DNA from 3 places in the Desulfovibrio mangrovi genome. Region 3 is predicted to be linked to each of the others. Evidence: predicted binding sites of a transcription regulator. Region 3 holds the regulator's gene; each other region holds the start of a gene.
What was found. The regulator sigma-54, encoded in region 3, starts transcription at its own class of promoters, with help from an activator protein. The targets are predictions, from matches to a motif close to CTGGCACGGNNNNTGCTT.
Positions count from the first base shown of each region.

Region 1 (4,477 bases), 1.3 Mb from region 3:
TCGGGTGCAGCGGTGTTTGCTCAGGGCAGCCACCTCTTCGGCTGTCTGGTTCAGGTCCACCGGAGCCGCCTCTACTGCCCCCTGCCTGGACAGGCGCAGCAGGTTGTGGGTGATGTCGCGGCAGCGGGCGCCCTGCGTGCGGATGGTCTGGGCGGATGTGCGTACCTTCTCGGCCAGCTCTTCTCGGGGCAGATTGTCTTCAGTCAGATCTTCTATCCAGCCGGCTTCCTGCGTCATGATGGAAACCGGATTGTTGATTTCATGGGCTATGCCCGCAGCCAACGTGCCGAGAGAAGAGAGCCGGTTGGCCTCCACCATGCGGCGTTCAAGGGCGCGGCGGCGCAGTTCCTCGGAAGAGAGCTTCTGCTGCACGTAGCCGGAGAAAACCAGCGAGTTGTATATGAGCAGCATTGCAAGCACGCCGGAAACGATCAGCGTCATGCCCCATGCGAATTCCATCTGCGGAAACAGCGAACCCAGCGGCGTGGCCACGACAACGGCGCGGCTCAGGGCCTCCGGTGCGGCGAACTGCAGAGCCACTGCGGCCATGGCAATGCTGCCGGGGAAGGGCGGCGTGACGGTCTTGATCGTCCATCCCAGTCCTTCATCTGCCTGCAGCGTTGCGGCAAGCTGGGCTGCTTCTTCCGATACGGGGTGGTGAACCACCTCGCCTTCCGACTGCACAACCGCACCGTTCTCTATGTAGATGACGGTTGCTGACGGAAAGGCATCACGGGCGTTGCGGAGCGCCTCCGGCACGGACTGGGCCTGCTTGGTCACTGCATGAACCAGTGCACCGAAGGGACGCTGCGCATCGCTACCGTACGCCGTGAACAGCAGGCTGCTGACCACAAGGGCAAGCAGAGCCACCGGCGTTGCGGAAAGTAGAATCACTCTGGCGGCCAGCCAGCGGAAGGAGTCATGTGGGTTTTGGGTTAGGGTCATCTCTGAACCTCCCGCATGGCCTGACCTGTCAGTGTTGATTCAACCGCCAGAAGCAGCCTCTCGGGGTCTGCTTCCTTGTACACTGTTCCGGAAGTCGGCACGGCAATTCCGATATCCTCCCCGGCGGAGAGCGGGTGAAGGATGACAGGCACTCTTTCTGTCAGAATGCCCTTGCCGGCTTCCAGAAGCGCGAACAGGTAAGGCAGGTCAGGGTCCAGCACGAGCAGGGCGGGGTTCTCCCTGATCAGAATCTCAGCGGCTTCATAACCGTTGGCGGCGAGCAGTACCGGATAGCCCCTGTTCTGAAAGGCCTTCTCCAGCAGCGCGCCGATTCGGCTGTTACGCTCCGCTATGAGTATGGTGCAGGCACCCTTGTCTATGACCTGATACATGTTCATGCCCCACTAAAGGCAACCGGCGTGCCAAAAGTGTGCGCTCTTTTTGCAAAATATTATCCTTGTATAACAGCATATTGTGACGACAATGAAAAAGGCGGCCCCAAGCAGGGGCCGCCTTCGGTGTCAGGCTTTTTTACGATCTGTCTGTCCGGATATGGACAGCAAAGGGCAGGGTGTCATGTCTGTTTACAGACAGGGGCGGAAGGTTAACTGACGGATGCCTCCACCTTGAGACCGTATTTTTCGATGCGGGCGATGAGCGTGGGCCGGGACATGCCCAGCAGCTTGGAAGCCCTCGTGCGGTTGCCGCCGGTGAGGGTGAGCGCTTCGCGGATGACGATGGCGCAGAACCTGTCGCCCAGTGCTTCAAACAGACCGTCACCCGGCTCGGCCAGCAGGGCATGGCGAACCCAGCGGACGACCGACTCTTCGGTGTTCTCGTCCAGTCCGCCGGAAGCAGAAACGGCTTCTCCGAGCAGGGCGGCGATATCTTCGGCGTCTATGGGAAGGCCGCGGCTGAAGATGAGGGCCTTCTGTATCATGTTGCCAAGCTCACGGACGTTGCCCGGCCATGGGAAATCCTGCAGGGCGGCCTTGGCCCGTTCCGTGAGGCCGGGGTTGGGCATGTTCAGTTCATTGGCGTACTTTTCAAGGAAGTGAACCGCCAGCAGGGGAATGTCCTCGCGGCGCTCGCGCAGCGGGGGGAGCGTCAGGGATACCACGTTCAGGCGGTAATAAAGATCTTCACGGAAGTCGCCGGAGGCTACGGCTTTTTCCAGGTCGCGGTTGGTGGCGGCGATGATGCGGACATCAACCGGAATGGGCAGTTTGCCGCCAAGTCGCTCGATCTGGCGTTCCTGCAGCAGGCGCAGAATCTTGGCCTGAATGGAAGGGGGCATGTCGCCGATTTCATCGAGAAACACCGTGCCGCGGTTGGCCTGTTCAATCTTGCCTGCCTTGCGGTTGCTGGCACCGGTGAATGCGCCCTTTTCGTAGCCGAAGAGTTCGCTCTCCAGCAGGGTTTCAGGAATGGCCACACAGTTGATGACGCAGAAAGGGTGTTCGGAGCGGGTGCTGTGCTTGTGTACGGCGTTGGCCACAAGCTCCTTGCCGGTGCCGGATTCGCCGCGGATGAGAATGGTAGCCTGCGTGGGAGCGGCGCGGCCTATCTGTTTGCAGACTTCCTGCATGGCCACGCTGCGGCCGAGCAGGGCGTGGGAGGTGGCGACGGAATCGCTGCTCATGGGTCTGGGGGCCCGCACTTCCACCGCACGGCCGATGAGGGCGAGCACATCCGGCACGTTGAAGGGCTTCATGACGTAGTCGAAAGCCCCCATCTTGGTGGCCTCAATGGCCGTCTCCGTGGTGCCGTAAGCCGTCATGACCAGAACGGGAAGCGCGGGATACATGCCGCGCAGCACCTTGAAGGTTTCAAGTCCGTTCATGCCGGGCAGGCGCACGTCCAGTACGGCCATGTCCGGTTCCGATTCCGCGGCGATTTCCACGCCTTTTTCTCCGCTCGGCGCCGTGAGCACGTTGTGCCCTTCGGCTTTCAGAAGCTTTTCGAAGCTCTGGCGGAGCTGCGGATCGTCATCCACCACTAGGATCGTAGCCATGTAGACCTCCTGTTGCCCGGCAGGGCAATGACAAATACTGCGCCGCCGTCATCGCCGGAACGTACGTGCAGCCAACCGCCATGTTCTTCCACAACGCGGCGGGCGATGGCAAGCCCGAGACCGGAACCTTCTTCCTTGGTGCTGAAGAAGGGGTCGAATATCTTGTCCATGATGTCGGCCGGAATGCCCGGACCGTTATCTGCAATGCGGATGACAGCCACTTCGCCCATGGGTTCAATGAGGCCGGTTTCTTCCGTCACGGTGATGGTGCCGCCGGTAACCAGTGCATCGCAGGCGTTGATCATCAGGTTGACGAACACCTCCTTGAGCTGGTCTGCATCAAGGGGAATTTCCGGCAGGCGTGCCTGACGGTTGAGCACGATCTCCGTGCCGTTGGATTCCAGCCGGTGCCGCAGCAGGCGCAGGGCCATGTCCACCACGTCCGAGGGGCTCTGGTTGCGGGGACGCAGCTTGGGACGGCGGGCGAATTCCAGAAAATTCTTCACGATGCTTTCCACGTGGGAAATCTCTTCGCTGACCACCTCGAAGTCTTCACGCTGGTGTTCATCAAGCTCCAGCGAGCGTTCCAGCGAGAACAGACGCATCTTCACCGAGGTGAGCGGATTGCGGATGGAGTGAGCCACGCCTGCGGCAAGCTTGCCCACCAGTGCCAGCTTTTCCGACTGAATGAGGGATTCGCGGCTGGCATCAAGCTGTTTCTGCACATCACCCACGTCGGTGATAAGGCTGCGCAGCTTGTCGCCAAGGGCTTCCACCTCGTTGTTGACGGTGGCAGCATGGCTTTTATGGTGGGGATCAAGTGCCTCCAGCGTATTGTTGGCCATGTCGCGGATAGGGTTCAGCACTCGCTGTACCAGCACGGAGGCCAGCCATGCACCGCTGAAGGCGGAAAGCAGAATGCCCGTGACCGCAAGGGCCACGAGCATGGCGGATTCATCCAGATAGGCAGCACGTTGTCTTTCTATGCTTTCCTCATGCAGGGCACGGAACTCGTCGCACAGGGAGAGAATATTGTGGAAGCGTTCGCGGATGGTCCAGTGCAGGCGTGCTCCATCCTCACGACGGTTGTTCTTGTAGTGTTCGATGACCTGCTCGCGGGCATAGACATAGCGTATGTACTGCGATTCGATTTCGTTCAGGATTTCCCGCCCGCCCTGAATGGTGGAAAATTCGCGGGCCCGTTCAAGCTGTTCCTGAAAGGCCTTGTGGTGGATTTCCATCTGCGTGAGCCATGCGGGGTCGCTGTTCAGGAAGAAGTAGGTGGTGTACCCGCGCTGGGAAAGAAGCTCGGAGGTAAGCCCGAAGGCGGCATGCATTGCCCCCACTTCCATATCGATAATGCCGGACTGAAGCGCCTTGCTTCGCTGGGTATACCACAGGGTTACTCCCGCACCGACGATGTTGACGAGTACGATGGCGGTCAGCAGCAGAAGTATTCGCTTGCGGAGTGATAAGGACATGGGCACCTCGGTTGTAAAAATAAGGCGGACAGACCTG
Region 1 is NZ_CP104208.1:2,310,938-2,315,414, reverse strand. It holds gene N1030_RS10630 (sensor histidine kinase) at 1-945, opposite strand, end outside; gene N1030_RS10625 (DNA-binding transcriptional response regulator) at 942-1,337, opposite strand; gene N1030_RS10620 (sigma-54-dependent transcriptional regulator) at 1,550-2,959, opposite strand; gene N1030_RS10615 (ATP-binding protein) at 2,944-4,440, opposite strand.
Region 1: N1030_RS10625 (DNA-binding transcriptional response regulator) is a predicted target of sigma-54. The motif match lies at 1,354-1,371, and genes of this name have one in related genera.

Region 2 (4,477 bases), 820 kb from region 3:
AGGATATTGAACCTCTTGTAAGACACTTTGCAGATTATATCTGCGAGCAGCTGAAGATGCCGGAGAAAAAGATTTCCCAGGATTTCATTAATGCCATGGAGATCTACGATTTTCCGGGGAATGTGCGCGATGTGATTAACATCATGCATACCGCTGTGAGCAATTCCTTTGATGTCGGCATGTTGTATGTACATCACCTGCCCAGAGAAGTGCGCGCCTTTCTCATGAAGCACTCTCTGGCGGGAGAGGAGACCCAGAACAGGGGCGATGTGCTGGATATCACCCCCTCGGATTTGTATTATGGGGAAGATTTCCCGACCATAAAGGAAGTCCGTCGGCAGGTGGTTGACCAGATGGAATCCGAGTATCTCAACAGACTTATTGAGCGATTTGGTGCTGATGTTGCGGCCCTGTGCAATGTGTCGGGTATGTCACGGGCACGGCTATATGAATTGCTGAGCAAACACGGCATGTCTCTTAAAAAATAGCCAGGCAGAAAGGATTCAACACAACGTGTAAGCCCCGTTTTACGGGGCTTTTTTGTCAGGGCAGTCAAGGATCGCTTTGAGGTGGGTTCAGAAATTGTTTGATTACGCGGTCGCCCCGGAACTTTCAGTCAGTTGCTCCAGATGTTCCGCACAGAGCAGGGGAGCATCATAAGTTGAAATGATGTGTTGCATCGTGCGGGCGTTGTCGCTGAATCGTGGCGAGCCGAGAATCTGCTGGACGGCATCATGCAGGGCCGTTGGGGATGTCTCGAATGTCTTTTGTGTGACTGTCAGCCCTGTGCCGAGCGCTTCCACTCTGCGCATGTTGAAGTGCTGATCCGGAATTGTGGGAATACCGATTACGGGAACGCCCTTGCCAAGCGCCTGATAGATGGTGCCGTTTCCGCCATGGCAGATGACTATGGCGCTTTTCTCCAGCACATGATTACCGTCTATGAATGGTGTGACCCGGATATCCGGATGATCCTGAGGCAGATCCTCCTTCTGGCCGCCGGTCGCGATAACGCCGCGCATGCCGTTGGCATCAAGCATGTTGAAGGCTGTTTCAAACAGCGCCGGAATGGCGGTGGAACCCATGCTGACAAAGACAAGCGGCCTTGTATCCTGAGCGTTTGCCATGTCCTGCCACCACTCTGGGGCGGGAGACGTACCGTTCCATACAATGGGACCCACGTAGTGGTAATGGGACGGCAGGCATCGTGTCGGGAAGTATTCAGGGGTATCTGCCAGCAGGGTCAGGTCGCCCCCCGCAAGGCAGTTTGTTGCTGTTGCCTGCCTGTGCAGTCCGTATCGCCTTGAGCGCTTGGAAAAGGCGGGCATGGCCATATTGAATACCGCCATCTCCAGCCAGAGGTTCAGATTGTCCAGCCACCTGTTCCATCCTGTAGATTCTGCGGCACAGGTTGGTGAGTGGTGGGCGCAGTCACCGGTGCGGGAGGGGAACAGCGGTACATACGGGTTGGCGCGATAGGCTGTTGAAGAGACGTTGACGATGGCCGCATGGGGGACCTTGGCAATGTATGTGGATATTCTGGCCGAAAAACGGCCGTCCGTTAGAACCACATCCGGGCGTACGGATTTGAAGAGCTCCACGTCTGCGTCAATCATTTTGTCCAGTGTGTTTTCATCAACGAAGCGAAGCTTGCCGTCACGTATGTTGTCGAAAAGCTGCTTTGGGTCGGGTTCGAACAATGGGAACGTATTGAATCCTTCCTGTTCAAGTATCCGCATCTTCGGGCTTTCACCTGCAAACTCTACCAAATGCCCACGTTGCCGAAGTGTTTTACCGGCCTCAAGCACTCTGCTCAGGTGTGAGTACGTGTGGGAGTATGGGATGCAGAGAATGCGCATGGCAGCCTCCTTGGTTCTGATTGGCGGTTCTAAAGGATCTGCTGAAAGTGTGTCGGTATTGTTTGCAGAATGCGATTATTATATGTCTGATCAATATGTTGAGTGCAGGGGGCTTGCAGGCTGTTTGGTAATACCGACCTTGTCCGGCTTTGACCGGGAAAGCAAAACAAAGAGGCGCAGACCATGGTGGTCTGCGCCTTTGTTATGCTTCTTGGGAGTTTATGAAGCTAGGCAACCTGATTCCTGCGGCAGAAGAAGCCCAGTACGAGCAGGCCGAGGCCGCTGAGCAGGATGGTTGCAGGTTCAGGAACGGTGCCGAAGGAGCTTGCGCCATCAACTTCGAAGGCAAAGTCGCCGGGGCTGCCGTCCCCGTTGGGGTAACCGTTGATGTGGGCGTAATCACCGTTGCCAGCCAGCAGGAGGTAGTCAATGGGGATCGTGCCGCCAGCCAGAGTCTCGATGCCATCGGGGGGATCGATGTGAGTGAAGGGGACACTCTGCGTTCCGACAAAGTCCAGAGTGATGAAGAGAGACTGGGCAAGAAGGGCAGCAAGGGTTTCTTCATCAAGGGTGAAGTAGCCGTCAGCAAGGAAGTCGATGAGCATATTGGCCTTTGTACCACCGCCACCTTCCATGGCCGCGACATCGGGCTGTGCAAGGGTGCCGTTAGGGTAGTTGTCAAGGTAAGGAACGATGTCGCCGGCGGTGGAGTAAGTGGAGGTGCCGAGGCTGGTAAAATGTCCGCTGAGGATAAGCGTTCCATCAGTGGTGTGGTCGAGGCTGCCCGCGGTGTCGATATACACTTCAAAGTAGTTAAGATCGGAAGGGAGCAGATCAAAAGAAGCAAAGCTCAAGCCGGGCAGGGTATAATAGGTTCCGGTTTCCGAGAACCCAGCTATTGCGTTGATCTCATATGCTGGATCAAGACTTGCCAAACCACCGGGAGTCAGGAGGTTCGACAGGGTGGACTGCAGATATACATCCGAATCCCATGTCCAGCTATCTTCTGCGCTGAAAATTACAGAGTCCTTTGCCACACCTGCGCCAGGAGCCCAGTCAAAACCGGTGATTTCAATACCGCCTCCGCCACCGGTCGGGTCAAAGAAAATTTGCGCATGGGCTGATAAGCTCCCCGCGAGGACCATCAACGCAACTGCGATTGTAGCGATTAGCTTTTTCATTTTTTCAACCTTCCTTAGATTTTTTGGAGGGGAAAAAGACCCCTGGCAAATTTTGATGATACGGTTTCGAAGCTAATTGTGCACGGAGTGTGCCATTTGAATATCGTTTTGAAATTTAAGGTAAAAATGCGATTCCCAGGGTGGTTGTTATGGCGTGGGGCTTTCAGATGTGACAGGTTGTCCGACAGTTATCGACAGACCTTACATACGACCGGCCGGAGGACGGATGCGGGGCAGAAAAAGCCCGCTGTGTCCTGAGGACAAGCGGGCTGTTGTTACTGAAATTTCTTTATCTGATTGGTAATTACAGAGGGGGGCTACCAGAACCACCACTGCTCGTACCGGATGACATAGAGTCCCAGCAGCAGGTTGGTTACGGCGTGCGAGAGAATACACTGGGCAATGCTGCGTGTTCGCCAGTAGATGGTATTGTATGCCAGTCCGGCGAGAAAGCCCGCAGCCACGGAGTGGTGTTCCAGTGCAAAGAGGAGGGCTGTGCCGAAGAAGGTCAGCGGAGAGATGGTACCAATGGGGAGGGAAGTGAAATCTGCTTTCTGCAGATAGCGGATGAGAAATGAGCGCCAGAAGAGTTCTTCGATTATCGGAACAACCAGAGCAGCTCCTGCAAGGCGTACAGCAATGAGGGCTGTTCGTGGAACGCCTTCAGGGACGGCCTGTGGCGTGAAGCTGGTCTGCGGTATGGACAGGACGGCCCAGGGCTGGGTCAGATAAATCCATAGTCCGAACACCGCTATGCCGAGTGAAATGCTTAATGAGGACTGCCTCAGCTGAGAGAGTTCTCTCCATCGGATTTCATTGCAATGTCTGTAGAAAAAGAAAAGAGTTGCCAAGGCGCAGGTTATTTTAACAGGATACAGCAGTGTCTGGCTTTCCGGCGAAAGCAGGGATGACGTGGCTGGAATCAGGGCGATGATCTCGCTGGTTGCCACAAAGAGCATGTACACCGCGAAAGGGGCTACGCGCGGAAGGTATTTCGGGAAGTTCATGAGGGCAAACCCTCCGTGAATGTGGCGTTATGGTGTTGCGGAGATGAACACGTCCATGCGAAGGCCGCTTACCAGCGGGCCGGGGGCATCCAGCGTCACAATGATCTCCAGAACCTTTCTGTCCATGGTTTCTGCGGGATCACCTGAAAAGATTTTCTTTCGTCCCATTATCTGGCTGATGCGGGTTATTCTCCCGGGAAAACGCTGCTCGCCAAAGGCCGTTGCCGTTGCGTAGGCGGGCAGGCCAACCCGCAGATGGCCGATGTCCTTTTCGTCCACCTCTGCCCGGATATTCAGCGTGCTTATGTCGCCAAGCGCTATGACGGGACTGTCAAACAATATGGAAACCGCCTCGCCGCCTTGACGCAGCAGTCGAAGCACCGTGCCTGCTATGGGGGCGGTCAATCGTGTCTTTGCCAGTTCGGCTTCA
Region 2 is NZ_CP104208.1:174,609-179,085, forward strand. It holds gene N1030_RS00785 (sigma-54-dependent transcriptional regulator) at 1-488, shown strand, start outside; gene N1030_RS00790 (glycosyltransferase) at 591-1,739, opposite strand; gene N1030_RS00795 (PEP-CTERM sorting domain-containing protein) at 2,087-3,040, opposite strand; gene N1030_RS00800 (CAAX prenyl protease-related protein) at 3,358-4,047, opposite strand; gene N1030_RS00805 (HlyD family secretion protein) at 4,075-4,477, opposite strand, start outside.
Region 2: N1030_RS00795 (PEP-CTERM sorting domain-containing protein) is a predicted target of sigma-54. The motif match lies at 3,119-3,136, and genes of this name have one in related genera.

Region 3 (6,847 bases):
AGCTACCCAGAGGACGGAAGGAAGAAGACTATCCATTATTACCACCCCTTGACTTGGACCGGCTCATTGGGAACACATCGGAAGTCCAGCTCAACGCTGCGTTTGCAGAAAAAGCGCAGACAGGCCTCATCTTCCTCGGTTACGGCCACATGAGCGCATAGCTGCTTCTTGCCCGGGGAATAATGAAGATTGCCGATATTCAGCACAGAAAAGGAAAAACCATTCTCGAGAATACGCCTCGCATCACCGCAATTAGCTACGAGAACCAGGGTATCCTGCATCTCGCCAGCATGCTTTGTTGCGTAATCCTTGAGGGAGTGCACGTGAATGAAATCTGCCTTGATGCGGCCGGGAACAGCCAGTGAGGCGATCTGCTGCTGCAAATCATCGGCCGCCATTTCATCATTGACGACCAGAAGGCGCTTTGCGCGTGTGTAGGGCAGCCAGGTTTCGATGACTTGCCCGTGTATGAGCCTGTTGTCTATACGAACCCACTGCATGGCGCGCTACCCGTGTTTAACCTTTCGGCGCAGCACTTCGCCTGCCACGACAATTCCCTTGTCGCCCGCAGTCTTGGCTTCTTCCGCCAGTTTATGCAGATCCATCTTCCGGCAACCGAACACTTTGAGCAGCATGGGAAGGTTCACCCCCGTAAGCACTTCAACATTGCCGGAACTGAGCAGAGAAAGGCTCAGGTTGGTGGGGGTGCCACCAAACATGTCGGTGAGAATGAGAACTCCCCTGCCCTTGTCTACACGGGCAACGGTTTCCTTGAGGCGGGCAACGGTCTGCGCAACTTCCTGCGTACCGTCAACACTCACCGTACCGCAGTCGTCCTGCGTACCAAGAATGACTTCCGCAGCACGCAGCAGAGCGGAACCGTAATCAGCGTGGGTAACGATAACCACGCCGACAGGGGCAACTTCTTTAATGGATTCAGTCATGTGGGCAGTATTCTCCACCGGCGGAAATAATAGGCAAAAAGTGCGTTCTGACGAAGCTAGACCAGCTCCATATGCCGGTGCTCAATGGATACAGCAAAATCAAAGTTTTTCAAAGCCTCAAAAAGGGCTTCAGCTGCGGCGACCGACCGGTGCCTGCCCCCCGTGCAGCCAATGGCGACTGTGGCGCGGTAACGCCCTTCAGACTCCATCTGCGTCAACGTGAAGTGCAGGAATTCTGTCAGACGCTCCAGATATTCCTTCCCCACGCCGGAACCGAGCACATACTTTGATATGACGGGGTCTTTTCCGGAAAGGGGCCGAAGATCCGGTTCATGATGAGGGTTAGGCAGAAAACGCAGGTCGAACACCATATCGGCCTCGGCAGGTGTGCCGTACTTGAAGCCGAAGGTCAACAAATGCACGCGCATGCTGCGCCTGTTGCCCTCGATAATGGTCCATTTCTGCTGGATGACCCGCCTTATATCATGAATGGAATAATCGGAAGTATCGATTACAAGATCGGCCATGGCGCGGACCGGCTCAAGCAGCTTACGTTCAGTCTCCATGGCTTGTTCAAGGCCCAGTCCGCCGCTCTCAAGAGGATGCGGACGACGTGTTTCCTTGTAACGACGGACTATTACGTCGGGCCGTGCTTCCATGAATATGATCGCAGGAGCCACCCCCTTGTCCCGCATTGCCTGCAGAATGGCATGAAAACCGCTGTCGAACTCGAAATGGCGCAGGTCCATTCCCAGCACCAGACCACGATACTTGGCCAGACTCCGTTCATCAAGAATGGAGACCAACTGCATGGCGAGGGATACGGGGAGTCCGTCAATCGTATAGTAACGCAGATCCTCGAAGACCTTGAGAACGGTACTCTTGCCGCCACCGGACAACCCGGTGACGACAAGGACGGGAAATGACGGAGAAGTAGAGTCCATAATGCGTGGCGTCCTCAGGCGTCGGCAAGAAGCTGCCAGAGTTCATCAACGCCGGAGGCAGACATAATGGCGTTTCTGAATTCCTTGTCCTTCAGCAGGCGGGAAATCTGAGCCAGAATGCGCAGATGTACTCCGGCCACCTGTTCCGGAGCAAGGACAAGAAAGAAGATATTGCAGAGCTTGAAATCCAGCGATTCAAAGTCCACGCCGGAAGTACTGCGGCCAGCAACGAGGATAATCTTGTCCAGAGTGTCGAGCTTGCCGTGCGGGATGGCAATGCCATCGCCTATGCCTGTGGTTCCGAGGCTTTCCCGTTCCTTGAGAACAGCGAGAACACGCTCACTGTCCAGATTCGGGTTTGCCTTGACCACGGCCGCAACGAGCTCCGCCAGCACCTCCTCTTTGGTGCTGGCGGTCAGCTCGGGCAGAATCATTTCTTTATCCAGGTAATCACCCAGTTTCATTTTTCAGAATCCTAGAAGGTCGGATCAATGAGACCGAAGTCTCCGTTTTCACGACGGTAGATGACGTTTACGCGCTCCGTCTCGGCATTCAGGAACACAAGGAACTCATAGTCCAGGGAGTCGAGCTGCAGAGCGGCTTCGTCAATCCCCATCGGCTTGGGGGTAAAGCGGTCAGTACCGACAATGGTACGTTCGCGACCGGCACCGGTATCAGCATAGCTGAAGATGTCTTCACGCAGAGCCATCTCTGCACCGCGACGGTGATCCTTGCCCTTCTCCACATGCTTCTTCACCTGGGAAGAGAGCTTGTCAAAGACCAGGTCAACCGTTGCATACATATCTTCAGACTTCTCATTGGCAGAGAGGTTCAGGTTGTCGGCAACCAGCGTCACATCAATTCTGTGACGGTAATTGTCAACGCTCATTCCCACCTGCATTTCCGACTTACCGTGCGGCTGCAGGAACTTGCCAAGCTTTTCAAAACGACGGCGGGCATACTTCTTCAGATGATCGGAAGGCTCGAAGTTCTTGAATGTGAATGCGATGTTCATATATGCCTCCTTAAATGTTCGAGATACTGCACTTTGTGCAGTTATGCCTCTCACGTCTTTGAGGTTGCCTCCAACCCGACCCGGCGCTGCCGGAAGCTCCCTCCGTTAAAAAGCGGACTTCCGCTTGGACGATGAAGGGATGTCCATAGCTGTACGATACTTCGCAACGGTTCTTCGGGCAATATTCAATTGCAATTTTTCTTTGAGAATTTCACCGATGCGCTCATCGCTGAGCGGACGTTTGGGATTTTCGTCGCCAATAAGCTGCTTAATGAGGGCCTTAACGCTCTCAGAGCCTACGGAGCTGCCATCATCCATACCGATGGCGCTGTTGAAGAAGAACTTCAGCTCGAAAATTCCGTGCGGGGTCGCCACGTATTTACTGGTGGTAATACGGCTGACCGTGGATTCATGCATACCGATATCGTCAGCGATATCCTTGAGAATCAAAGGCTTGAGTGCGGTTACACCTTCCTCGAAGAAGCCGCGCTGATATTTTACGATACTCTCCATAACCTTGTAGAGCGTGCGCTGGCGCTGATGCAGGCTCTTGATGAGCCATGAAGCAGAACGCATCTTCTCCTGGAAATAATCCTTGTCAGATCCTGTCACCACAGGAAGAGTATCAACTATATCAGAAAGTTGCAGACTTGGCAGACCTTCTTCGTTGAGAATGATGACGAACTCTCCGTCATATTTGTGCACGAATACATCCGGTGCCACATACTGAGGTTCGCTGCTGCCGAAACTGGCACCCGGCATGGGATCAAGGGTCTGGATGAGTTCAAGATACTCCCGAAGATCATCCATGTTGATACGGAACTTGCGACACAGCGGCTTGTAGCGGCGCTTCTCCAGATCCTCAAGGTGATCCCGGACGATTTCCACCAGTACGGGGTCGCGGTCGTAGCCCAGCACTTCAATCTGCACCAGCAGACATTCCTGAGGCGTGCGTGCGGCAACGCCGACTGGATCGAAGCGCTGAATGCGGCGCAACATCTCTTCCACTTCCGCCGTTTCGACATCGGGCCCTGCCATCTCCGCCATTTCCTGAAGAGAGGCATGCAGATAGCCGTTGGAACCGATGTTGCCGATAATGATCTCGCCTATGGTGTGCTGGCGTTCGGTTATATTGGAGAGTGTGAGCTGCCAGGAAAGATGGCCGTCCAGAGACGGGCGGGAAGACAAGCGGGCCTCGAAGGAGGTGCCTTCCTCGGGAATTTCGGTCTCGCGGGAAGCAACCTGTCTGGTCGTACTGGAAAAGTCTCCCAGATAGTCTTCCCAGTCGGCATTGGAGGCGAGTTCCTTGTCATAGGCTTCGGCGGTCTCGGAACGCAGCTCAGGCTTTTCCGTGGCATCCGCCGGTGTGAGGGCTTCGGAAGCTTCTTCGAGAAACGGATTCTCCAGCAACTCCTGCTGCACGGTCTCCATGAGCTCAAGACGGGACAACTGCAACAGCTTGATCGCCTGCTGCAATTGCGGCGTCATTACGAGTTGCTGAGAGAGCTTCAGTTGCTGACGTAGTTCAAGTGCCATAGGCGCTGTCATCCGAAATCGTTACCCTGCCAGATTTTCACCGACAGGAAAGATCTGTTCTGCGTTGAGTAAAATCCACCCCTATCAAGAAGCATTCCAAAATCTCTATGCCTGGCTCCTTTTTGCCATACAAGCAATAACCATGCAACAAAGAAAAGCCCGAAAATCGGGCTTTTGCGGCATAGAGAAATCTCTTCTCAAAACTTTTTAGAGAGTTGTCAGAAAAAACTGGAAAACTTACAGGCTGAATCCTTCACCAAGATAGACGCGTCTGGCCTTGGGATCGTTCACTATCTGCGCAGGAGTGCCGTTGAGGATGATCTGCCCCTCGAACACAAGATATGCACGGTCACAGATATTCAACGTTTCACGCACGTTGTGGTCAGAAATAAGGACACCTATACCCCGGTTGCTCAACCCCCGAATGATAGCCTGAATATCGTCTACAGCAAGAGGATCGATACCGGCAAAGGGTTCATCCAGCAGGATAAAGCGCGGCTTGCGGATCAGGGCACGGGCTATTTCCAGACGACGACGCTCACCGCCGGAAAGATGCATGGCCATGGAGTCTGCAATGTGGGTAATGCGGAACTCTTCAAGCAATGTATCCGCCCTCTTCCGCTGGACGGATTTGGGCATATCGGTATGCTCCAGAATGAGCTCCAGATTCTGACGAACTGTCAGCTTGCGGAATACGGAGCTTTCCTGCGGAAGATAACTCAGACCGACACGGGCACGTTCGTGCAGGGGCCAGTCCGTGATTTCGCTGCCATCGTAGCGGACAATACCGCTTGTGGGTTTGACCATGCCGATGAGCATATAGAAGGTCGTTGTCTTGCCTGCCCCGTTGGGTCCAAGCAGGCCTACCACCTCGCCCTGCTTCATACTCAGGGAAATACCACGAACAACTTCACGCTTGCCGTATTGCTTATGGAGAGATTCAGCTTCAAGAACCGACATGCTGCCTACTTCTTAACGCGCTTGGGAGCGGAGAAAAGGGCTTCTACAGGAAGTGCGGAAGAGCCAAGAACTTCGCTCTTGTTTTCCTTCACATAAAAATTGATGGTCTCGCCCTGAATGCTGTTGGCGCCATCTCTCAGCACGGGTGAGCCCTCCATGATCAGAACTCCGGTGCCGAGGTTGTACGTCGCCTTCTCGCAGTCACCGGTCTTGCCGTCGGTCATGACAACCTTGACGGTACCTTCGGCAATGATCTTGTCGATCTGGCCGGGATCCATGGCGGCTCCGTCATCTTCTTTCTTTTCTTTGGGCTTGTTGTCTTTGGGAGTAAGCAGGATGGTGATTTTCTTGGACCAGAGTTGGGCGTCAGGATGCGTCACATGCACATTGCCTTCAAAGGTCACTTTCTGGCCAGATGCATCATAGTTAAGCTTATCGGAGGTAACCTTTATGGGTACCATCTCTTCGGCGTACGCAGCGCTCCCGGTAGCAACAAAAAGAGCCACAAGACACATGGCAATGAGTAAACGACTAGTTCGAAACATCCTTGTTTTCTCCTTCCACCAAATCATCCAGACGCTGGCGGATGCGCATTTCGACTGAGACATCCTGTTCCGCCTGCACGAAGTTTTCATTGAGGTGCCAAGTCACGTTGGTGGCATTGCCGAACAGATCCGGCCCGTCAAAACGGGCAACACCGGGAATATGCAATGTGTGACTGGTGCCGTTATAGATCATCAGACTGCTACGGATGTATCCGCCATTACGTTCGATTTCAACATCTTCCCACAGACGGGCAATCTTGGCTGTCTGATTGACCACGCCTCGAACGGAACGGACCACAAGCTCCTGCTTATCAGGCTTGAGGAAATAGGTAATGACCGGATGGGAGACCTGAATAACACCTTCCTTCTGGTCGTACCATGCCCCCTGAGCCTCAAGGTGCCACAACTCTTCGCCGTGTTCCCCCTGGAGGAGTTCCACCCCTTTCAGGGTAAGGTCCACCACGCCTTCAGGTCCCTGCTGGTTCTGCTGCACAGCCATACGTACTTCGTGCACCACCTTTTCCGAGACCAGATTCATGGCAACCACACCGGCAATAGCGAGCACCGCTGCCCCGATCAACAGATAGCGAATGCGCATCCTATACGTTCCAGCGGCTCATGGCCTGCTCAAGCTTGCCCTGCGCCTTGAGAATAAAGCGGATAACCTCACGCACGGCACCGTCACCACCACGGGACTGTGTGACAAAACGGGCAACATCCTTGGTTTCCGGCTGCGCGTTGGCTACAGCAATGGGCAGACCAACGGCGCGCATAGGACCAAGGTCAACCCAGTCGTCTCCGACATATGCGATATTCTGCATGGTGATGCCGTACTTGGAACGGATGATCTCAAGACAGTCCATCTTGTCGAGAAAACCGGAAAAATAATCGTCGATACCCAGC
Region 3 is NZ_CP104208.1:988,902-995,748, reverse strand. It holds gene N1030_RS04565 (PTS sugar transporter subunit IIC) at 1-10, opposite strand, end outside; gene N1030_RS04560 (PTS sugar transporter subunit IIB) at 39-500, opposite strand; gene N1030_RS04555 (PTS sugar transporter subunit IIA) at 507-944, opposite strand; gene rapZ (RNase adapter RapZ) at 1,001-1,888, opposite strand; gene N1030_RS04545 (PTS sugar transporter subunit IIA) at 1,903-2,352, opposite strand; gene hpf (ribosome hibernation-promoting factor, HPF/YfiA family) at 2,364-2,903, opposite strand; gene rpoN (RNA polymerase factor sigma-54) at 3,009-4,439, opposite strand; gene lptB (LPS export ABC transporter ATP-binding protein) at 4,677-5,399, opposite strand; gene N1030_RS04525 (LptA/OstA family protein) at 5,405-5,944, opposite strand; gene lptC (LPS export ABC transporter periplasmic protein LptC) at 5,931-6,542, opposite strand; gene N1030_RS04515 (KdsC family phosphatase) at 6,544-6,847, opposite strand, start outside.